3 regions of the Brevibacillus gelatini genome follow, and region 3 is predicted to be linked to each of the others. Evidence: riboswitches for the same ligand, from Rfam matches in the RefSeq annotation. Region 3 holds a riboswitch; each other region holds the start of a gene.
What was found. Region 3 has a riboswitch for thiamine pyrophosphate ahead of thiS (sulfur carrier protein ThiS). Riboswitches for the same ligand answer to the same signal wherever they lie in the genome.

Region 1: another riboswitch for thiamine pyrophosphate. It lies ahead of thiO (glycine oxidase ThiO); the one in region 3 lies ahead of thiS (sulfur carrier protein ThiS).
Region 2: another riboswitch for thiamine pyrophosphate. It lies ahead of thiC (phosphomethylpyrimidine synthase ThiC); the one in region 3 lies ahead of thiS (sulfur carrier protein ThiS).

The regions. Positions count from the first base shown of each region.
Region 1 covers NZ_CP154342.1:765,517-773,152, reverse strand. The annotation lists gene AAFJ72_RS04015 (MOSC domain-containing protein) at 1-470, opposite strand, end outside; gene AAFJ72_RS04010 (NAD kinase) at 493-1,290, opposite strand; gene AAFJ72_RS04005 (hypothetical protein) at 1,325-1,507, opposite strand; gene AAFJ72_RS04000 (YugN family protein) at 1,703-2,101, opposite strand; gene AAFJ72_RS03995 (hypothetical protein) at 2,250-3,140, opposite strand; gene thiO (glycine oxidase ThiO) at 3,220-4,356, opposite strand; TPP riboswitch at 4,479-4,595, opposite strand; gene AAFJ72_RS03985 (excisionase family DNA-binding protein) at 4,674-4,892, opposite strand; partial or broken gene AAFJ72_RS03980 (glucose-6-phosphate isomerase) at 4,914-6,263, opposite strand; gene AAFJ72_RS03975 (hypothetical protein) at 6,452-6,628, opposite strand; gene AAFJ72_RS03970 (hypothetical protein) at 6,679-6,825, opposite strand; gene AAFJ72_RS03965 (YqkE family protein) at 6,825-7,094, opposite strand; gene sspK (small acid-soluble spore protein K) at 7,190-7,321, shown strand; gene AAFJ72_RS03955 (DUF3905 domain-containing protein) at 7,393-7,636, shown strand, end outside.
Region 2 covers NZ_CP154342.1:2,754,919-2,762,554, reverse strand. The annotation lists gene AAFJ72_RS13230 (GerAB/ArcD/ProY family transporter) at 1-503, shown strand, start outside; gene AAFJ72_RS13225 (DNA ligase) at 518-1,462, opposite strand; gene AAFJ72_RS13220 (DUF1904 family protein) at 1,895-2,224, shown strand; gene AAFJ72_RS13215 (hypothetical protein) at 2,293-2,463, opposite strand; gene thiC (phosphomethylpyrimidine synthase ThiC) at 2,485-4,236, opposite strand; TPP riboswitch at 4,387-4,497, opposite strand; gene AAFJ72_RS13205 (cation diffusion facilitator family transporter) at 4,749-5,627, shown strand; gene AAFJ72_RS13200 (IS1182 family transposase) at 5,746-7,230, opposite strand.
Region 3 covers NZ_CP154342.1:2,434,621-2,442,256, forward strand. The annotation lists gene AAFJ72_RS11580 (ABC transporter substrate-binding protein) at 100-1,137, opposite strand; gene AAFJ72_RS11585 (ABC transporter permease) at 1,164-1,925, opposite strand; gene AAFJ72_RS11590 (ABC transporter ATP-binding protein) at 1,925-2,704, opposite strand; gene tenA (thiaminase II) at 2,689-3,369, opposite strand; gene AAFJ72_RS11600 (acetylornithine deacetylase) at 3,379-4,665, opposite strand; gene AAFJ72_RS11605 (thiazole synthase) at 4,667-5,437, opposite strand; gene thiS (sulfur carrier protein ThiS) at 5,443-5,646, opposite strand; TPP riboswitch at 5,868-5,978, opposite strand; gene kapB (sporulation phosphorelay system protein KapB) at 6,020-6,403, opposite strand; gene AAFJ72_RS11620 (alanyl-tRNA editing protein) at 6,481-7,636, opposite strand, start outside.

The sequences.
Region 1 (7,636 bases), 1.7 Mb from region 3:
AGCACGACGATGAAGTTTCCGCGAAAACGTCTCGGGTCAATCCAGTCGCTGCCGATCACCCGGGCCAGTTCGCGCAGGGAGGCGTCCGTCACCAGCAGAATGTGATCCTCCCAGTTTTTCCCTCCCTCTGTCGGGAGACTGCGCATCGGTGTCACTCTTCTTTTCGCTGTCTGTGCGACATGGGCGAACAACGACTCTCCCCACGTATGTACGCTGCCGTCACGCGCTTCGATCTCAACCTCGGGGTATGCATCTTCGCCCGTCTTTTCTCCCAGGCGGGCATGGTAGCCGAGCAGCGCCGGAACGACGTCTGCACTCAAATATTTGCCGCCGCGAGAGTCGTCCAGAAAGTAATAAGCCCGATCGCCGTACAGGCCGAAAGCGTCGACCTCGGACGTCACCAACTGCTCCCCCTGCATCGCTTTTACCGGATGACGGAAAATGCTTTGCAATGTTCCTATCTTTTTCACGGGAACCCTCCCCCTCTCGTCTCTATCCTTTTATAAACGAATTGCGCACCCTGCTCCAGAACGTCAGCCGCTTGTAGCGGGCGAATTTGACCTTGCCTTGCCCGACGCGGCACGTAATGGAACGTACGCCCCTCCACACCGCCTGTTCGCGGTCGAGGCCGATCATGATCTCCGGGTTCATGACGATCAGCTCGACTTCGTGATGCTTGGGCAAAACGAGCGAGCTGTTGATCGTCCGGTACGCCTGGTTGTTGATGGAGGCGATTTCGGACAGTTGGATCGCCTCGATGGACGGATGCACGATGGCTCCATCCACGGCTTTGTTGTAGGCTGTGCTCCCCGATGGCGAGGAAACGATCAGCCCGTCGCCGCGAAACGTCTCCAGCTCGTCCCCGTTTATGTAGACGCAAGCAACCAGTGTCGAGAGGGATGCGTTGCGCAGGACCAATTCGTTCAACGCCCATTTTTCGTGTTGCTGGCCATCTGTTGTATCAATGCGGCACTGGACCGTCGGATACTCGACGATCGCCGGTTCGGCGTGCAGCAGCCGGTCGACGAACTCATCCAGCTCCTCCGGCCGCCAGTCGGCGTAAAAACCAAGGTGGCCCGTATGAATCCCGACATAGGCAGGTTCCATTCCGTATTGATGCACCGCCTCCAGCAGCGTCCCGTCCCCTCCGATGGAGAGCACCATGTCAGGCTTGGCCTCTGTTCCGTTCACAAACGTGTACGGACTGCCTGCCTCGCGCAGCTTTTCCTTCAACAATTGTTCTACTTCCCGTGTATAATCGTCATTTCGCAGTACAGTCGCAATCTTCATGCTGGTCTGCCCTCACTTTTATCCTTCGAAGCGGTCAAGCACGCTCGTTGTTGTTGATCTCACTATAACACATGGGAGAAGCGGTTGCATGAAAACGGCAGAGGTGTGCCAAATGAAGGACGCCTTTTTGTTCGTCAGCCACGATGAGGCGCACTCCGAGAGTCAGCGGCTTGCGGATTTTCCAATACCATTTCGCTATCGCATGATACAACGCCATGTGGTCGCCTCCTGTTTCCTGACTGGACGTCGGTTTGCACGGGTGGTCGGTCGTTTTGCTGTTAGGGAAATATTACCTGACGGATAGTGGAAAAACAAATCTTTGTGAGAAAGGAAAAAATGAAAAGCCCTTCCTCGCTGGCTTTCAGCGAAGCAAAGTGCAACAAAAAAAGCAGGCCTGCCCAAGGCCCACTTTTCACCCGAAACGACTTTCCAGTTCTTTGACGATTGCTTCGGCCTTGCGAATCCAGCGGGGGTCGATCTCGGCGTCTTTGTCGAGCGGTTCCTGGAACTGGTTCATCACGGCTGAAGCGACGGGGGCGTAGTAGCCGATCTCTTCCTCTACGCCTGTGTTGTAGACGTGGCGCAAAACAAACGGTTCGCCCAGCTCCAGCCAGGCATCGGGGCTGTCCAGCTCGCCCTGCAAAACTTTTACCGGGATGCGCAGGTACACCGTGTTTTTGTCGTCAAGGCTGCGGTCGAAATAGCCGTGCTCGTAATCCCAGTTAGCCAATGTAAAATGCGGCTCAAGCGATTCGCGAAAATACCCGAATGTCGCCTTCGTCCCTGGTAAGCTGCTTTGGATTTTCTTCATTTGTATCCCTGCCTTCGTTACATGCTACTGGTAGTGTGCGCCGAAACAGCAGGTTGTACTCACAGGCGAGGGCAGGCAAAACGAGCAACAAGCCTCGCTGCCGGAACTGCGGTTGGCAAGAGGCTTGATCGCTCGATGCTTTCACGTTTTAGAGCAGTGCGATCGTCAAAAGCGTAAACAAGGCGAGTGGGATGATTTTTTTGCCTCTTCGGCACGGACGGCGGCGTTTTTTCCTTGGCACGACGACTGCAGCCGGAGGTGGCGGCGGCGGTGGTGGAAACGGGTAAAACGACTGCGGCGGGTAGGGCGGGAACGGTGGGAATGGCGACATGTACGGATTGAATCCGGAATACGGGCTGACGAAAGGAGCGCCCTCGCCATACGGACTCACCTGGCCATACGGAAAGCTGGGACTGCCAAACGGACTCACTTGCCCATGCGGCTGACCCGGACTCCCAAACGGGCTCACCTGCCCATACGGCACACCTGGGCTGCCAAACGGACTCACCTGCCCATACGGCACACCTGGGCTGCCAAACGGACTCATTTGCCCGTACGGCTGGCCTGGGCTGCCAAACGGGCTTACCTGCCCATAGGGATGTGTCGGACTGCCGAATGGGCTGATCGGAGCGTATGGATAGCAATCTTCCGCGTAAGGGCTGACTTGACCGGCAGGAGGCCGATTGGGCTGGCTGCTGCTGCCAAGCGGACTGACATCGCCAAACGCCTGATACCCGCCATACGGATAGCCATAGGGAGTCCAATTCGGGTACCCGTCCCAGTCTCCATGCGATTTGCGGCTGGCTACCTCTTCGATCTCGTAGCCGTCTTCCTCTGCATCGGGATCGTCCACTTCCACGTATACGTTCTGATCGTCAATATCCACGATCACCCCTTCAAAAACCTGGCCGTCAATCGCTTCGATGCGCACCTTTTTTTCGATGTGTTCCTTGCATATGTTTTGCACATTTTCACGCATATCTTTTATCAAGCTGACCGTCTGGACGTCAGCCTGGTACAGCTTTTTCTCAGACTGCATGGAAACTCCTCCCCTTCTGGTGTTTCTTTATTACCATATACAGGTGCCCATGGGGAGGTGTACCGGTTTGCAGTCCGGACTAGCCCATTTTGTGCTGCGCTTGGTCTGTTTCCGCGAGAAAACGGGAAGGCAAAAACGGTGTCAGGCGCTCCGTCTCGCCTTTTTCCAGGTAGTCCGCCATCCATTTCGCTGTTACCGGGGACAGCAGGATGCCGTTGCGGAAATGCCCGCCGGCAATGGAAAGCCCGTCCCAACCGGGCACAGGACCAAGCAGCGGCTTGCCATCTGCCGTAGCGGGCCGCAGTCCGCCCCACGCCTCCAGAAAAGCGGCACTGTGCAAGGCTGGCACATACGGCATGACGCCGTTCAGGACGCTGGCCAAGCCAGCCAATGTGACCTCGCGCTGAAAGCCGCTTTCGTCTTCGGTCGCGCCGATGACGATTTTGCCGTCCTTTTTCGGGGTGATGTAGCCCGATGTGCCAAAAATGACGGTGCGCAGCGGGATGCCTGCGGAGGAAACGGCCGCGATCTGGCCGCGAACCGGGCGAACGGGAACCGATACGCCGAGCATTTCCAGCATGATGCCCGCCCACGCGCCTGACGTGATGATCGTTTGCGTTGCCCGCAGCGGCCCAAGCGAGCTCTCCACGCCGACTACCCGGCCGCCTTTTACCGCTATGCCGCTCACGACACAGCCTGCGTGCAGCACGACGCCTTGCAGCCGACACGCTGTCACAAGCGCGCGCAGCAGCATGCGGTTGTTGATATGACCTTCATACGGAGAGTAAATGGCTGCCTGCGCCTGTTCGGTCAAAAGCGGCTCCACCTCAGCCAGTTGCTGGCGTTCCGTCAAAAAGTGAACGCTGTACCCCGCTTCTTTTTGCCAAAGGTACTTCGCCAAAAGCTGTTCCTGCTCGTCATCGTTGAGCGCAACCGTGAGCAGCCCTTCCAGGCTGAGCTGGACGTCCCCTCCGGTAAACTCCTCCAGTTCGGCTGCCCACTGTGGATAACAGGCCAGGGACGTCATGCCCAGATCGAGCATCGGGCCTGGGGCTGCAAACTCCTTCAAGGGCGCAAGCATCCCCGCCGCAGCAGAAGACGCCTGACCGCCCCATTCGTCCTGCTCGACCAGCGTTACGCTCATCCCTCTTCGTGACAGCTCATAAGCCAGACTTAATCCGATAATTCCTCCACCCACTACGAGACAATCGCTCAATTTGTTTCTCTCCTCGCTGTTGTAATCTCTGCGGGGCCATTTCCTAAAGCAAAAAGAAAAAGCCCTCCCTTTCCTTCGCAGGAAAAGGCGGGCTTCATACGCATGTAAACCAAGAATAAAGCGCTGTTTGCCGGCAACCGTATCCCTGCGCCGGCATGATCCGGATCAGGTGCAATGGGTCGACGGTCGTTCGCTTCCGTCCTCTCAGCCCCGCATGAAGGACTCCCCGAGTTGCTTGATCTTTTATTTTCGTTCACCCACCAAGTATAGTCCTCTTGGCTGTGATCTGACAAGATGCTCTCTCTTCATCCTGCTCCCTAGTCTTCGTCTTTTACATCGTAGCTTTCCGGAATCGTCTCGTGACGCTCCGCTTCCTCGAACTCGCGAAGCTTGCGTATTTCCTCCAGATGGTGGTTGAACTGCTCCTTGTTGATGATATACTCATTTCCGTCGTGGAGAGCGCGGATTTTGCCCTGATGAATTTTTTCCAAAATAAACGTTTCAGGAAGCTCCAAATACGCCGCCGTCTCCTCCACAGTCAAATACGTTTTGTTCTCGCGCAATCTTGCCTCCAGTTCCGCTTTCTGCTGCTCGAATCCAGGTTTTCCCAGAAGGGCGAACATGTTGGCCTTGTACGCCTCCACCCCGGGCTGATCGAACGGGTTGACTCCTAACAAATAGCCGCTGATCCCGCACGCCTTTTCAAAAAAGTAAATCAGGGCACCAAGGTGATACGCTGTCGCCTCTGGCATTTCCACAAGCAGGTTCGGTACGCCGCCGTCTACATGGGCCAGTACCGTTCCCTCGAAAGCCTTTTTATTGACAAAACCCATCCGCTTGCCGGACAGGAAGTTCAACCCGTCCACATCCAGCGGGTCCTCCTGTACGGTGACGTCAACGGCGGGCTTGTTCACGGTTACAACGGTTTCAAACAACTGCCGCATGCCGTCCTGTATGTACTGCCCCAACGAGTGCAAGTCCGCGGAAAACTCGGCGGACGCGGGAAAAATTCCTTTGCCGTCCTTGCCTTCCGACTCCCCGAAAAGCTGCTTCCACCACTCCAAAAAATAACGGAATTGCGGTTCGTAGCTGACCAGAAGCTCCACGGTTTTGCCTTTGCGGTACAGCGCATTGCGAATGGCCGCATACTGGTAGCACGGATTTTCGTACAGATCCATGACCTTGTAGCGCTCGCACGCGTCCTGCGCTCCCTTCATCAGCGCATCCACATCTGCTCCGCTCACTGCGATCGGCAACAGTCCAACCGCAGTCAACACGGAAAAACGTCCGCCTATATCGTCCGGAATGACAAAGCTCTCGTAGCCTTCGTCCTCGGCAAGTTTTTTCAGGGCGCCACGCGTTTTGTCCGTCGTAATATAGATGCGCTTCCTCGCCTGTTCGCGTCCGTACTTGTTCACAAGCCAGTTGCGCAGCAGCCGAAAAGCGATCGCGGGCTCCGTCGTCGTGCCCGACTTCGAGATGACATTGATGGACACATCTTTTCCTTCGATCACGTCCATCAGATGAGAGATATAAACCGGGCTGATGTTATTCCCGACAAAATAAATTTCCGGAAAACGCCGCTTCGACTTCGGCAATAAATTGTAAAAACTGTGGCCCAAAATGTCCAGTACAGCTTTTGCCCCTAAATATGAACCCCCGATTCCAATTACCAAAAGCACATCCGAATCAGCCTGGATACGTGCCGCCGCCTGGCGAATCCGCTCGTACTCGTCGCGGTCATACCTCTGCGGCCAATCAACCCAACCGAGATAGTCCCTGCCTGGACCCGTTCTTTTGTGCAACATTTCATGCGCCTGCCCGATTGCTGGTGCAAGCTGTTCCCATTCATGCTGTCTCACAAAAGGGCGTGCATTAGAGTAATCAAATCGAATCGCTTGGTTCATGGCTTCCCTCCCAAAGCACATCATCTATTTCCTTCATCTTATCACGTCAGAAGCCGGAAAGTGATTTTCCGTCAAAATATCACAAAAAGCGAGAAAATTGTGTATAATTCGTCAAAAACAAACAAAAACCGCGCTTTGCTGCGAATAAAAAACATGCACCTGTGCAGCTTGAAACAACAGGTGCATGTTTATGTTGGATACGTATCTGTCATCAGCTTTAAAAGAAAAAAGAGCGCAATCCCGACACTTGCGACTGTCCACCAGAGCGTTTTGCTGTCACCCTTGTCTGCCTTGTAGATACCGCTCAGCTTCCAGGTGCCTACCGCTACACAGAGGAGACTGAGCAGGAGCAGGATTGTCCCCATGATCTCCCTCCTTCCCCTCTCCTAGCTATATGGGGAAGAAGGGGAAAAAATCACTCCTTGGGCTGCTTTTTCCCTAATCGGCCAAGCACTTGCCGGCTGCGCTGCTTGATCGACTCATCCTTGAGTGCGAGCTGCCGCTTTTTCATCAGGCCGTTTTTCGACGTATCCGGTCGATCCGTCTGCCGTTCTTCGCGCATTAGCTGTACTTGCCTCCGCCTTTTTTCTCATATTCATCCAGCAGTTCGGCAAAGCTTTTGTTGCGCTCGCGCTCTTCCTGCTCGCGGCGCTTTTGCTCTGCTGCTTCCTTCGCCTTGCGCTCGCTTTCGGCCTTCATTTCTTTTTCCAACTGCTTCAGCTTGGCCAAAGCATCGGCATTCACCAAATCCTTCAGGCTGCCGAGAGAAGTTTTCGCTTCTGTCGCTGTAGTCGCGTTTTGCTGTTGCTGCTTTTGTTTTTTCTTCGCCATGTGAACTGCCATCCTTTCCCTATCAAATTCACGCCCATTCTCCAGCGCCTTTTGGTCATACTATTTTCAGCTTCGCATGAAGAGGAGGACGAGACATGGTACGCAATAAAGCAAAAGACTTTGGAAAAACCGCAGAAATCCGTGGCCCCAAGGCACAGTCGGAAGCCGTCCGTTCCAACGGTTCCATTAATAGTGAACCACAAGAGCGGTTAAAAGAAAACCGTTAGGCACAAAAGGACACTGATGCAAAAGGCGAGCAGGCAAACATATCGGCTGTGTGGATAAGGAGGTCCAACAAATGGACAACGACGAAAAAAACAACGGGCAGACGAAGGATATTTCCCTCGATGGAACCTTGCCGCATCAGATCAGCGCGCCTGACTTCAAAAAATCGTCCCGCACGATCCAGCGGCCTTTTGTCAACGAGTTTGGCGTGGTGATCGGCGACAGCCATTACGATTCCGAAGAGTCCCCGTTGAACAACTGGAGCACAGACACAGACCCTTCGATCATGGCAGGCGACCAGTGGGTGCATCCGACCA
Region 2 (7,636 bases), 320 kb from region 3:
TCGCGTATCTGGCTTTTCTCGTAGGGGTCGGGTCGTTTGGCGGGCAGATGCACTACAACACGTACAACGCGCCCGCCGGCTGCTTCATGGTGGTGACTTCCCTGCTCGCCTTTCCAAAAGTGTCGGATATCGACCAGTTTCTCAGTTACAGCTTCACGCTGTACGTCCTGATTTTTCAGGTGCCGCTGCTCCTTTTTCTGTTCATCGCCGCGCGCAGGAAAAAACAGAAAGAAAGCGAGATACTGATCCCGAAAGGCACAAAGCTGCATCGCTTTTTCCGCCTGATGGTGTGGGGGGGAATCATCAGTATCGCCGGCTGCTTTCTCACGATCCTGATCGGGGATAAGATCGGGGACAAGTCTCCGGCGGCCGGAATCGCGACGGCGATCATCTATATTGTTTTTCTGGTGATCGGGGCGCTCGCGAGCTACGGAGAAATGCAGGCGCTCAACCACGGCAAGCACAGGCTGGAGCGGTCTACCCAGCAGGAGGATTCGCGGTAGGAGCCGTCCGCCCATCACGTTTCAAACGTACATTGGCGGGCAGGGATGTCGACGAAGCCTTGGATGCTCGGCTGGCGCAGCGAGTGTCCGCTTGCCCACTCCGTGTATTGGATTTTGGCTGTGAGCTGCGGCTTTAGCCAGATCGCTGTGCCCATGCGTTCCGGTTTGTTGCAAAAAGGCATGTCGGCCTGGATCAGCGGTTGAATTTTGTCCGTCAAGCTCCGCCAATCGCTTTGGGTCAGCTTTCCGGTTCCGGCATGGCCGATGTACCAGAGAGCTCCCTTGTTGTCGTATAACCCGAGAAGCAGGGAATTGACGGTCTGATCCCGCATCGTGACTCCGCCCACCACAGCGATCAAATCGCGGTAGTTTTTTTTCTTTTGCCAGCGCGCGTCTTTTCCGTTGATGGCATATGTGCTGGTCAAATTTTTTACGATAACGCCTTCCATCCCTTGCTGCTCGATCAGCCGAAACAACTCCCGGCCGCTGGCAAAATTGTCGACGAGCTGCACCGTAGGCGTCGGGGAGACGAGCTCTTGCAAAAGGCGCTGGCGTTCTGCCAGGGAACAGGCAGTGACCCACTCGCCGTTTGCGTACAGGACGTCAAAAATCATGTAGAAGATGGGGACCTGACGCTGTACGAAAGCGACTTTTTCCATCCGTCTGATGCCGTCCCTGCGCATGACCTCATAAAAGGAAGGCTTGCCATCAGCGCCAAGCGCAATGACCTCGCCATCGAGGATGACAGATTGAGCTCGGCAATACTCGGAGATCGCAGCAATCTCGGGGTAATGCAGTGTGCGCTCGTTAGTCTTTCGGTTATACAGCTTGACGGAGCGGCCGTCGTAGTACGTCAAGAGCCTGATGCCGTCCCATTTGACCTGTGCGATCCACTCGGGGCCTTCGGCGATTTCATCCGTCGTCGTCGGCTCGAATGGAATAACCGGCGTAAGCTTCATGGTAGCCTCCTGTATGTGTATTGTACTTGCCATTTGTACCGTGTCACGATTTGCCTTCGTCTATGCACATGTCGGGACGGAGGGTATTACATGAATTTTTACGAAACTTTTTTATTGATTAAGTATTGTATTTGCGTTATACTAAGGGACAGTTCACGAATCACCATACACGATCGAAAACGCGTTGGAAAAAGTATGGATGGACTATATCTGGCTGACTCGCAACCTCCTGTCGTGGTACGTCCACCACAAGCTCGCAAGGAGAGAGTTGTTTTTCGGATATAGTCCTTTTTTTGTCTTCTGGCGCTTTATTCTTTTTCTTCATTGATGCAGAAATAGACTGTAGTTTATAATTGCTAAGGTAATGATTTTGGGAACTGTTTCAGCGCCGCTGCTGTCGGCAGCTGTCCGTTCCGGAAAGAAGGAATTGACTTGCCATTTCTTCGCTTTAAAGGCTTTGAAAAAGAAAAGCTGCAATCGGTATCCCCCCTTATCATAGAAGAGTTTGCCCGCATCGCAGAAGTGAGCGAGGAAAAGGTCAAGCTGGAGCTGCTTCTGGTCGAGCAGTTGACGAATAGTCCGCTGTCCTTGGAAATCATGATGTTTCCCAGGGAGCAAAGGCAACACGATGAAATAGCCAGCACGATGAACCGGATTTTGCAAAAACAAGGTTTCACGAATGTCCATATTTTCTTTATCCTGCTGTCGCCTGAGCTGTATTACAAGGAAGGGCTGCCTTTGCAAGTCAAAAGCTCAGGTTGATCCGAACAAAAGAACAGACCGCTCTCCCTGAACGGAACTGCCGTTCAAGGAGAGCGGTCTTTTTTTACCTAATAATAGAGACTTTCCGTTTGCAGACATTTGGTGCAGGTGCGGGCGAGCGGGGTCTCGATGAACTCATGCTCACATTCATTTTGCAAAAGGTGCAATTGGCGTTTCAGACGTTCAAGGTCACCCTCCAGGCGAGCGATCTCTGCTCGCAAGCGCAAAGCTTCCTTCACTTGCCAGCCACCTCCGGGGACTTATTTGTACAGTTGGCTTCCCTGGTCGCGAAATTCGCGGGCTTTTTCTTGCAGACCCGCTGCGATGGCCGCAGGATCGATCTCCTCCTGCTCCTGTGCCTGGTTGCGGATGTCGTGCGAGATTTTCATGCTGCAAAATTTCGGACCGCACATCGAGCAAAAGTGTGCGGACTTCGCTGCTTCGGCAGGCAGTGTCTCGTCGTGGTATTCGCGGGCGCGCTCGGGGTCGAGCGAGAGGTTGAACTGATCGTTCCAGCGAAACTCGAAGCGGGCTTTGGACAGGGCATCGTCGCGCTGTTTCGCTCGCGGGTGGCCTTTGGCCAAATCCGCTGCGTGGGCCGCAATTTTATAGGCAATGAGACCGTTGCGCACGTCTTCCTTGTTCGGCAGACCGAGATGCTCTTTGGGCGTGACGTAGCAGAGCATCGCGGTTCCAAACCAGCCGATCATCGCGGCGCCAATCGCCGACGTGATGTGGTCGTAGCCGGGGGCGATGTCTGTCGTCAGCGGCCCGAGTGTGTAAAAAGGCGCCTCGTGGCAGAGCGCAAGCTGTTTGTCCATGTTTTCGCGGATGAGGTGCATCGGCACGTGGCCGGGTCCTTCGATCATGACCTGCACATCGTGCTTCCAGGCGATTTTGGTCAGTTCCCCGAGTGTTTCCAATTCGGCAAACTGGGCTTCGTCATTCGCGTCGGCAATCGAGCCGGGGCGCAAGCCGTCGCCAAGGGAAATACTGATGTCGTACGCCTTGAGAATTTCGCAAATCTCTTCAAAATGCGTGTACAAAAAGTTTTCCTTGTGATGGGCGAGACACCACGCAGCCAGAATGGAGCCGCCGCGCGAGACGATCCCGGTCACGCGCTTCGCGGTCAGCGGAATGTAGCGGAGCAGGACGCCGGCGTGAATGGTGAAATAATCGACGCCTTGTTCCGCTTGTTCAATCAGTGTATCCCGGTAGATTTCCCAGGTCAGTTCTTCTGCTTTTCCGTTCACCTTTTCCAGCGCCTGATAGATCGGGACGGTTCCGACAGGCACAGGACTGTTGCGGATGATCCACTCGCGCGTCGTGTGGATGTGCTTTCCGGTCGACAGGTCCATGATCGTGTCCGCGCCCCAGCGCACCGACCAGATCATTTTTTCGACTTCCTCTTCCATCGACGAACTGACGGCAGAGGTGCCGATGTTGGCATTGACCTTGACGTGAAAATTCCGGCCGATAATCATCGGTTCCGCTTCCGGGTGATTGATATTGGCGGGAATGATCGCCCGGCCTGCCGCCACCTCGGCACGAACGAACTCCGGCGTGACGCCTTCGCGGATGGCGATGAACTCCATCTCCGGCGTGATGATGTTACGGCAGGCGTAGTGAAGCTGGGTGACTGTCTTGCCTGGCTTCGCCCGTCGCGGCTGATAGCCTTCGCGCGGGAAAGCGGATATTTTCTCTGCGCTGTCGAAGTTGCGAAGTCCGTCATCCACAGGCTTCGGTTCGCGGCCTGCATAGCACTCCGTATCGCCGCGTTCCTCGATCCAGCGCTGACGCACGAGCGGGAGCCCTTTTTTGATGTCGGCAACATAGCCTTCGGCGGTGTATTCGCCGCTCGTGTCGTACACGCGAATCGGCGGGTTAGGCGTGTCACCGTACAGCCCCTTGGAAGGCGATAGCGTAACTTCGCGCATCGGCACGCGAATGTCGGGGCGGCTGCCTACTTCGTATACTTTGCGGCTTCCAGGAAAAGATGAAATGGATGACATAAAAAAACCTCCTTGGCGTGGTTGCACGAAAGCGCGAACCTTGTAGGGAGGCGAAAGAGGCCCGTCGCGAAAAAACGCCGCATGGGAGCATGCGACGCCAGACGCGAGAGCAGAGAAGAGACGGGTATCGAAAAAAAGATACACGCCGCTCATCTGTCATATGGACATTCCTCCGCTGGCATTACCCAGTTCAGGTTCAACGGTCGATGGCACAGTACCATCCTCTCAGCCTGGTGATTTCCAAGCTCCCGTGCTTGTTTTTGGTTGTGATTGCAAGTTTAGGATACCGGACATGACCCGATATTGGCAAGAAAAAGTTTCCAACAAAAATTGCCGCAGGGCAACATATTTTCCCCCCTTCTATACTCGTGAATCGGACTAAAACTGTTTCTGTAGACCCACACGAATTGCGTCTGTTACGATGAAATTCGAAAACGGGAAACTGCTTTCGTACGTTCTGTTCCAAGGCTTTTTTGCGAATAGGGCGATGGAGATTTTTTGAGGTGATGAGTGTGGATGTATATTCGGATCTGAAGCAGGGAGAGCGGGGCGCGTGGGTCAGTATTATCGCCTATATTTTCTGCTCGGCGTTGAAAATAGGAGTGGCTGCGCTGACGGGCTCGGCAGCGTTGATGGCAGACGGGCTGAACAATTCGACGGACGTGGTGGCATCGATTGCGGTGCTGATCGGGCTGCGCATTGCCCGCAAGCCGCCGGATCGCGACCATCCGTACGGTCACTTTCGTGCAGAGACGATCTCTGCCTTGGTCGCGTCGTTCATCATGCTGTTTGTCGGACTGGAGGTCATTACAGGGGCAGTTCCGACGCTGTTTGATACAAACCACACGGCTCCGGACATGCTTGCGGGCTGGACGGCGCTGGCGACAGCGGCTATCATGCTGGGGGTTTATCGCTACAATCGCCAGCTCGCCGTGAAAACGAACAGCCAGGCGCTGCTCGCGGCCGCAGCCGACAATCGTTCGGACGCCTTCGTCAGCATCGGGACGTTTGTAGGAGTGGCGGGCGCCCAGTTCCAGCTCCATTGGCTCGACCCGCTGGCAGCCTTTGTGGTCGGGGTCATCATCTTGAAGACAGCGTGGGATATTTTCCGGGAGGCAACGCATCGTTTGACCGATGGCTTTGACGAGGGGCAACTGGAGAAGTTGAGGGAGACGATCGTCTCCATTCCCGGGGTGAAAGCGATCAGTGATATTAAGGCGCGTTATCACGGCAGCAGTGTACTCGTTGACGTCGTGATCCATGTCGATCCGCAGTTGAACGTAGTGGAAAGCCACACCATCACCGAAAATATCGAAGAACGGATGAAACGTGTGCACAAGATCAATACGGTTCACATTCATATTGAACCGGAACAGCAGATCGTAAAATGATAAGCAAAAAACCTGTCCGCAGCTGGAGAGCACTGCAAAAGTGCTCTCTCGGTTTTTAATAATGGGTTCATGTCAATAATTGATGCCGACGGCATCAAAAAGAATGCAGCCTTACTTCTTACGAAGCTGGCTGCATTTGCTTTATTAGCTTTACCATTCGCTTTACGTTTACAACGAATGCCGTTAAGTATGCTTGTATCCGCATACCAAATAAACCACGGTATTTTGCCCTGGTCAATCCATGAAATCTTTTTAATTCAGCATTTTTGTGCTCAATGATCCGGCGACGCTTCGATCGCTCTTTGAAGGTGGTGCTTGCCTCAAACCTCATGTGCTCTTGATAGTGCTCCGCCACCATACGAATGGAATAAGTCTTTGCTTTGGCACCAGGCTTGTAGCATCCTTCGCGAAGTGGACATGTCTTGCACTTCTCCACATCAAAGTAAAAGACAAGAGAACGGCTGCGCCCGGATTTTTTCTTCCCTTGTACCGCTTTTCGTATACTGTGCTCTCCGGTTGGGCAAATGACAAAGTCGGCGTCTTTGTTGTATGTAAAGCCTTCCTGTTTCATTCCTCCGGAATGGACAATTGGGTTTAAGGGGACTATCGGTTGAATGTCTTTTGAGGCAAGGAGATTTAAATTGTCTTTTCCAGAGTAAGCAGTGTCTCCGATGACTTCCTCAATCTTCATACCTGTCTTTTCTGTTTGCTCTAATAGCTTTGGCAGTTGTTTGCCATCATCTTCACTTCCACCCGTAACTTCAATCGCAGTGATGATCTCTTCTTCTGTCATCGCTACATGCTCTTTGTAGCCAAAAAAGGAGAGGGTATTGCTTTTCCAGCCAAAACGCGCGTCTGGGTCAATCGCAGACATGATGCCTTTGTTTGCTAGTAACCGTTCATCTTCCACGATTTGCTTTGCGTGCTTGAGTTTTTCGGAGATGGCCCCTTCATGATCAGGAAGGAGATTTTCTACCGTTTCTCCCAGTTCAGCGAGGTAATGTAGCATCACTTTTGCCGCATCGACATCGCCTTGCATACACTTCGGAGGACGAGGAAGTTTCTTCTCCAGCTTTGGATGCTTTTTAAGTACGGCTCGTACGAGCCGTTTGGCGGCTTCCTGCAACACGTCCAAAGGCCGTTTCTTTTGAGTGGAAGCAACAGTATGTGTTGCATCGACAATGAGTGTTTTTGACTTAATCAAGCCTTCTTCTACGCACTGTTTTACAAGCACTTGTAAGATTTCGTTAATCTGGCTTGCACCTAAGCGATGATTCCGAAATCGGGATAATTGTGACGGATCGGGCAAAGTATCCTCAGGATTCAACCCCAAGAACCATTTATACGCGAGGTTTACTTGTGCTTCTTGAATCATTCGCTCATCGGATAAGCCATAAAGATACTGCAGAAATAAAAGACGAAACAGAAGTTCCGGTTCATTCGCTGGTCTTCCGTAATATTCACAATAAGATGGACGAACTAACTCGTAAATGAACGAAAAGTCCACAGCTTCGTTGATTTTTCGAAGAAGATGGTCTTCGGGAATTAAATTGTAAAGTTCTGAATGAAATGAGGCTTTCAATTGTCTGTCAGCAGATAGCATGGCAACATGTCCTTTGAACATTTTCTTAATATTGATTATAGCGAAAAACCAGCACCGCGAGGTGCTGGCAATCATTCAAAGCCAAAAAGCTGATGGAGTTTGGAATAGGAGGCGTTTTATTTGCGGAGCGCCTTTGCCAGCCTTCCAGCGTAGAGACGTGGACACGGGGATGAAGGGGGCGTTAGTCTCACTTCATTGTGAAACCCAGATGTTGAGCCCCCGCCCCGTGAAACGTCTCGGAACGGACAGATAAGCCCCATAGTGGGCTGGCAACGAAGCGAAGCAAAGAAACGCCTTCACTTTCCATATAAAGGAAGTGTTTTGCAGTGCTCTCCAGCTGGGGCAGGTTTTTTTGTGCATATAAAAATTAAAGTTTTTTGTTCTTAAATCCTACGAATAAACATTC
Region 3 (7,636 bases):
AGCGAGCATAAAAAACCCCCGCCAGCCTCACCCTGGCAAAACGAGACATGCTCGTACCAGGCTGTTTGGCTAACAGGGGGTTTTGCTTTTTCACTCTGTTTATTTCACCAGATCACGCATGATGTCTTCTACTTTCACATCGGTCGTAATCAGCTGCTCTTTTTTCATCCAGTCGATCAACGCTTGCCACGACTCGGCTGTCATGGAGCCAAACGGCTTGTCGCCCGCGTCCATCAGCGGAATCAGGATGTCCAGACTTTTCGTCTCGATGTCTCTTTCCAGCGGGAATTCGGCTGCTTGCTTGGCAAGCAACAGATCGAGCGCCTTTTCCTTGTTGTTTTTCACGTAGTCCTGGCCTTTTCCAATCGCGCGCAGGAAGCCTTCGACCGCCTGCTGCTTCTTGCCCAGTGTCTCGTCGCTGGTCGCAAGCACAAGCTCGTAGTAATCCGGCACGCCAAAATCAGACGGCTTGAAGACGTGAACCGGGATGCCGTTTTTCTCCAGAATCAGTTGCTCGTGGTTGATGTAGCCGCCTACGACCGCGTCCACTTTTTTCGCTGTCAGGGCAGGAACGATGTCAAAGCCGATGTCGGTAAAGGACAGGCCAGAGTCGTCTGCACCCGCATGCTTGACCACCTGGCGAACGATGGATTCGTCAAGCGGAATGGACGGGTAGCCGATTTTTTTGCCTGCCAGCTTTTGCGGGCTGTCGATGTCGCCGTCCTTGCGCGTCATGATGACGTTGAGCGGATGGCGCACGAGTGCTGCGACAGACACGACCGGAATTCCTTCGGCGCGCGCCTGGACGAGCTGCGGCTGGTAGCTGATCGCCAGGTCGACTTTGCCTGCCGCCGCCATTTTCAACGGATCATTGCTGTCCGATGGCATCTGCAGATTGACCTTGAGGTTTTCTTCCTTGAAAAAGCCTTGCTCTTCTGCGGCGTACAGGAAGGAGTGCACCGCATTCGGATACCAGTCGAGCGCGATTGTCAGCTCGGCAGGCTCCGCCGCATTTTCAGCCGGAGCCGGTGCTTGCGGCGTGGTTGTGCCAGTCCCGGACTGACTGCCGCACGCAGCAAGTCCAGCGGCAAGGGTCAGTGCCAGAATGGTTTTTGTCCATGTATGCATCCGTTTCATGATTGATCTCCCTACTCCTACTTTTTTTACCTGGATATTGGGTGTTTCGTTTTTGTATGCGGAGACAGACGGCGCTCGATCCGCCCGACGAGCCAGAACAGCAGCATGCCCAGGACAGAGAGCAGCAGGACCGAGGCAAACAGCGCAGGTGCCTGAAAATTGCCCGATGCCCGTCTGCCGAAGTAGCCGAGCCCCTCACTCGCGCCGAGCCACTCCCCAATCGTCGCACCCGCGACACTGTACGTCGCGGCCACCTTCAAGCCGCTGAAAAAATGCGGCAGGCTCGACGGCAACTGCAGCTTCGTGAACATTTGCCAGCGGGTCGCGCCCATTGTTTTCAGCAGTTGCAGCATCTCCTTGTCTGTCGAGCGAAGACCGTCATACATGTTGACGACAATCGGGAAAAAGGTGAACAGGATCGTCACCGCGATTTTTCCGGACAAATCGTATCCGAACCACAAAATAAAGACAGGAGACAATGCGATAATGGGAATCGTTTGCGATATGACAATATACGGATAGACCAGTCGCTCGACGACTCGACTCATCTTCATCGCAAAAGCGAGCAAAACGCCAAAGACAATCGAGACAGACAGGCCGAGCAGCACTTCCTTCAACGTCGCCCACAGATGCAGCCCGAGAAGTGCGCCGCGCAACTCCCACAGTGCCAGCACGACTGCACTCGGCGGCGGCAGGATGAACGGCGGCACGGCCAGCAGGCGGCACACAGCCTCCCAGGCGACGAAAAAGAGCGCGATGGAAATGCCGAACCAAACCCCTCTCGTCATCACGCTTCCCTCCCCAGCTTCTGCAGCCTGGACTGTTCTGTGCGCAGCAACGTCCAGATTTGTTCGCGTAGGGCGAGAAAGCCAGGCTGATTCCGGCTGCCGACCGCTCGCGGCCGAGGGATGGAAACGTGCAGCTCGATTGGCTGGCGAATCGGCTTGCCCAACAGGACGATCACGCGGTCAGCGAGCAAGATCGCCTCGTCGATGTCGTGCGTAATCATCAGCATCGTACTGCCTGTCTCCTGCCATTTTTCCATCAGCCATTCCTGCATGTCGAGCCGCGTAATGCCATCGAGGGCGCTGAACGGCTCGTCGAGCAGCATCAGGTCTGTCCCGGACAGCAGCGCGCGCAAAAAGGAGACGCGCTGCCGCATGCCGCCGGAAAGCTGGGCAGGATAGGCGTCTGCCCACTCCTGCAATCCGTACCGGGGCAGCTCTTGTCTGACGCGCTCATGCGCTTCCTTTTTCGGCACGCCCTTGATCTCCAGCGGCAAGGCTGCATTTTCCACAATCGTCCGCCACGGCATGAGTAGATCGCGCTGAGGCATGTAGCCTACGTGCCCCAACCGCTGTTCCATCCGTTCCCCGTCCAGCCGGATTTCTCCCTGTTCGGGCTGCAAAAGTCCCGCGATCAGTTGAAACAACGTGCTTTTTCCGATCCCGCTTGGCCCGATCAAGCTGACGAACTCGCCTTTTTTCACGCGCAGATCAAAGTCTTCGAGAATCGGCGTACCTGTGTATGAGAAGCGGACGTTGGAGAAAGCTAGTTGATCGCGCACGGCCACATTTCCTCTCTATAGGCCATATCCCAGAACATGTATTCCATCTTGGAGGTGTTGACGAAATACTCTTCCAGTCTCGCCAGCTCCTGCTCGTTTTTCCCTTCTGCCAGCTTGTTCATGATGTCGATCAGCCAGATCGCGAGCTGACCGAACTCGTCCGAACTGTACATGCGCACCCACTCGCCGTACAGCTCGTGGTCCAGCGCCCCTTCGACCTGCGCCAGCCGCTTGCCGATCTCCCAGTAGCTCCACGTGCACGGAAGCAGCGCGCTGACCAGCTCGGCCAGCGAGCCTTGGTGCGCGGCACGCAGCATGTAGCTGGTGTAGCCGAGCATGACAAAGGACGGCTCGGTCGCTTCCAGTTCCTCGCGGGAAATGCCGAAGCGGGCGGCATACTGGCGGTGCAGCTCCATCTCCATGTTGAGCGTCGATTCCTGCAAGGCCGCAAACCGGGCGCTCATCTCCAGGTCGTATGCCTTCACACTGGCAAGTGCGAACATTTTGGCGTAATCAATCAGATAGATGTAGTCCTGCTTCAGGTAAAATTTGAACGACTCCACAGGCAGCGTGCCGTCACCGAGACCCGTTACGAACGGATGCTGGTGAACGCGCTCCCAGATCGGAGCCACACTGCGCAACAATCGGTCTGTAAAGGTTGCCATGCTCTCTTTTCACTCCTTCTCTTCCTTTGGCGTATTGCACCAGCTGGCGATGAAGCGGGCCATGATCTGGGCAAAGCGGACAAGCTGTTTTGGATCAATCGACTCGTCGACAGCATGGGCGTACTTCAGCTCGCCCGGACCGAACAGCACAGCGGGAATGCCGGCATGCGCGAACCAGCCCGCGTCCGTGACGGTGGTCGACATGTCCACCACAGGCGCCTCGTGCAGCTCGCTCTCATAGGCGGCTTGCAGCTGCGCCAGGGCCGGATGCTTTGTATCCAGCTCCAGGGACGGAAAAATTTCCCCGCGCTCCTCGATCATGGAGCGACCGCCCCAGCGAAAGACGGGAGGATGGTCGCGCAGCCACACATCTGCCGCTGCTGCCCGTCCGACATGGTCTTCGATTTCGCGAATGATCTGTTCATACGATTCGTTCGGGTAAAAGTGAGCGGTAATCCAGAGCGCGCAGCGATCCGCAATGAACGCAGCATGACGTCCGCCCTCGATTACGGCAGGATTGATCGTATTGCTGCCAGCCGGGAAACCGGGGTACGCCTTCATCACAGCCCAGTCCCGCTCCAGCTCCTGCAGCGCCGTGATGATTTTCGCCATTTTCTCGATGGCAGACGCGCCGCGCACACCACCTCCTGCATGGATCGTCCGTGCCCGCATCCCGTCGTGCAAGGTCGTCGGGCTCTCAATCGTGATCCAGCCGGTAATGACACCGCCCTGCCCTTGCATGTGCAGGTTGCTCGTGTCGACGACAACAGCGTAGTCCGCCTGATAGCGGCGTTCGAGCGCAGCCAACGTTCCGGCTTCGCCCGCTTCCTCGCCAATCACCGATTGGAACAGCAAATCGCCTGCCAGCTCGACGCCGTGCTCGCGCAGCATCTGGATGGCGAACAGGCTTGCCGCCAGTCCGCCCTTCATGTCGGCTACACCGCGTCCGTACAGCCGCCCGTCTGCGCCGCGGGTCAAGGAAAACGGCGGATACGTCCAGCTCGCATCGTCGCCGACTTCTGCGACGTCGATGTGCCCGTTGACAATCAGGCTGTTCGCCTTGGCAGGAGCACTGCCCGGCAGTCGTCCGACGATATTGTCGTCGCCGGGGTACACGGTCCAGCGATCAACCTCAAAGCCAATGGCCGCAAGCCGATTGGCGAGTACGGTTTGCGCCGCATCGCTGTTTCGCGCTGGCGGACTCACAGTCGGATGGGAAACGAGCTCTGCCAAAAGGGCAAACAGCTCTTCTTTGCGGCTGGCAATCGCTTCTACCGCTTCTGTCAGTCGGTCCACGCTACTCGATCATCCCTTCGGTCGGGCTGCTCGCCGACGCGTAGCGCTTTTTCGCGATCCGTCCTGCGAGGAACCCTTTGCGTCCCGCTTCCACTCCAAGCTTCATCGCTTCGGCCATCAACACCGGATTGTCGGCGAGCGCGACAGCCGTATTCAGCAGCACGCCGTCAGCGCCCAGCTCCATCGCTTTCGCACAATCGGCTGGCGAACCGATGCCTGCGTCCACGATCACAGGCACTTTGGCGTCCTCGATGATGAAGCGGAGGTTGTTTTCGTTGAGGATGCCTTGTCCGGAGCCAATCGGGGATGCGCCCGGCATGACAGCATGCACGCCTACCTCCTGCAAGCGCTTGGCGAGAATCGGATCGTCGTTGGTGTAGGTCAGCACGATAAAGCCTTCCTCAACCAAAATTTTCGACGCTTCCAGCGTGCCAATCGGGTCAGGCAGCAATGTTTTCGGGTCGCCAATAACTTCTACCTTAATCATGTCACACAAGCCGGAAGCCTTCGCCAGACGGGCGATGCGCACCGCTTCCTCCGCCGTGTACGCTCCCGCTGTGTTCGGCAGCAGAGTGAATTTTTTCAGGTCGAGCTGTTCCAAAAAGTTCGGCTCTTGCGGATTTTCCAAATTGAGACGGCGAATCGCAAACGTCAAAATTTCCGCTTCCGACACCTCGACTGCTTTTCCTTGTGTTTCCAAATCTGCGAATTTTCCGGTCCCAAGCAACAGGCGGGAACGAAACTCGTAAGGGCCAATTTTCAATGTATCCATGCTGGTCATCCTCCTCCGACAAAATGAACGATTTCGATGCGGTCTCCGTCTGCAATCGGTGTTTGTTCATACCGGGAGCGGTCGATGATTTCTCCGTTGCGCTCCACGACGACAATCTTCTCCTGCAGGGAATACGAAGCGAGCAGGTCGCGGACTGTGTTGATTTCAGCCGACAGCTCTGCTGTTTTTCCGTTCAGCACAACAACCATTGTATTCCTCCTTCTTGATGGCACCTGTCGAGGGATAAAAAACGGCTTCCCTCGCCTGCCGGAAGTCACTCCAGTCAAACGGTGGAAGCCGTATGCGTAACCCATCCGTATCCGCTCGGACAGATGGAAGCAAAAAAACCATCCGCCGTGGGATGGTTGAGTGGATCTCATCATCTGGCAACAGTTTTCCGGCAAATACGCCGCCACTGCCGCACCGTGAAATCGATTCCTATACCTCTTCCTCCGCTGGCATGACCCAGGTCAGGTTCAACGGTCAGTAACACACTCGTTACAATCTCAGCCGACGATGCTCGGCCCCCGTTTGGTAGTAAACCTATGAAATTGTCGTACATTCGAGTATTACAGTACCATTCTATTTCGTGTTTGTAAAGGTTTCCTTGTACATCGATTCCAGTACAGCCAGGCAACGTTCGGACCAGGCCGCCATTTTTTTCAGCTTCTCCATTTCCCGCTCCATCGCCTTGCGCACAGACTCTTTGTAGTCGGGCACTTCGCCGTTGTAGCGGATGGCGGATGCGGCCGGGGTCATGAATTTTTCCTGGTAGGAGAGTGCCGGGCGCTCGTGAAACAGCGGCACATCCACCTCGTAGGACGTATGCAGGTCGCCCTGCTGCGGGTATTTCGTCACCGCCAGCACCTTGACCAACAACTTCGTATCGTGAATTTCCAGCACTTCCGCAATATACTCTCCTGTCCGCTGCGTCACGCGAACTTTGTCACCGGGATTCCATAGCATTGTCATTTCCTCCTTGCATCAACCATCATCGTGAAGGCCAGGCATGAACGGCCTGGCCGCGAATCGAGACTCGTCCGTCAGACCAGGGACTCGGCAAGCAGCTTGCGGGCATGTGCCAGCACTTCGTCCGCAGCAGACGCTGGTTGACCGCCGCCCTGCGCCATCGCCGGATTGCCGCCGCCTTTTCCGGCAATCAGCGGCAGCGTCTCCTTGATTAGCTGATTGACAGCAACGTTCACGGCCTGACCCCGCGCAAATACAAGCTGGGTCTTCTCGTCAGTCGCGGCGGCCAGCAAGCATACGACGTCCGGCGCCTCCGCGACCGCAAGCTGGGCGAACTGCTGCAGCTGCTGAATGGTTTTGTCCGGGAAAACTCGTGTGATGACCCGCGCTGCTCCCACTTGCTCTGCCACGTCAAGCTGCTTTCGGACTTCGCTTTCCAGCAGTTGCTTTTCGGCATCGGCGAGTCTTGCTTTCAAGCTGTCCCGTTCAGCCAGCACGCGCTCTGCCTGCACGATCAGGTCTGCTTCACTGGTTGCAAAAAGCTTCGCCAGTTCACGCACGGCCACCTGCTTGCGTGTATAGTCCCGCAAAGCGCGCAAGCCGCAGATGAACTCCAGCCGGATGTTTCCGCGATGGCGCTCCCAGCCGAGAATTTTTATCATGCCCACTTCGCCTGTGCGCGCAGGATGTGTGCCACCGCACGGATTGTAGTCGTACTCCGGGATGATGACGACGCGAACATTTTCCGTGACCGTCGGCTGTTTTTTCAATGGCAGTGTAGCCAGCTCCTCGTCATCGACAAACCGGGCGATGATCGGATGATTTTCCAGCACGACCTGATTGGCCCGCTGCTCGACCGCTTCCCATACGTCCGGTGTCAGTTCATCCAGGCGGACGTCGATTGTTACGCGTTCTTTTCCCAGGTGAAACGCGACCGTCTCCGCCTGCACTACTTCCAGAAACGCGGCGGACAAAATATGCTGTCCGGCATGCTGCTGCATGTGATCGAAGCGGCGGTCCCAATCGATCTGACCGATCACTTCCGTGCAGTCCTCCGGTAGCGGAGCTTCCAGCCGATGACGCACCTCGCCCGCTACTTCTTCCACGTCAATGACCCGACAATCTCCAAGCGTGCCCAGATCGGCAGGCTGTCCGCCTCCCGTCGGGTAAAACGCCGTCTGGCTGAGCACGGCGTACGGCGTACCGTCCTCTTCCCGCCCTTGCCTGATT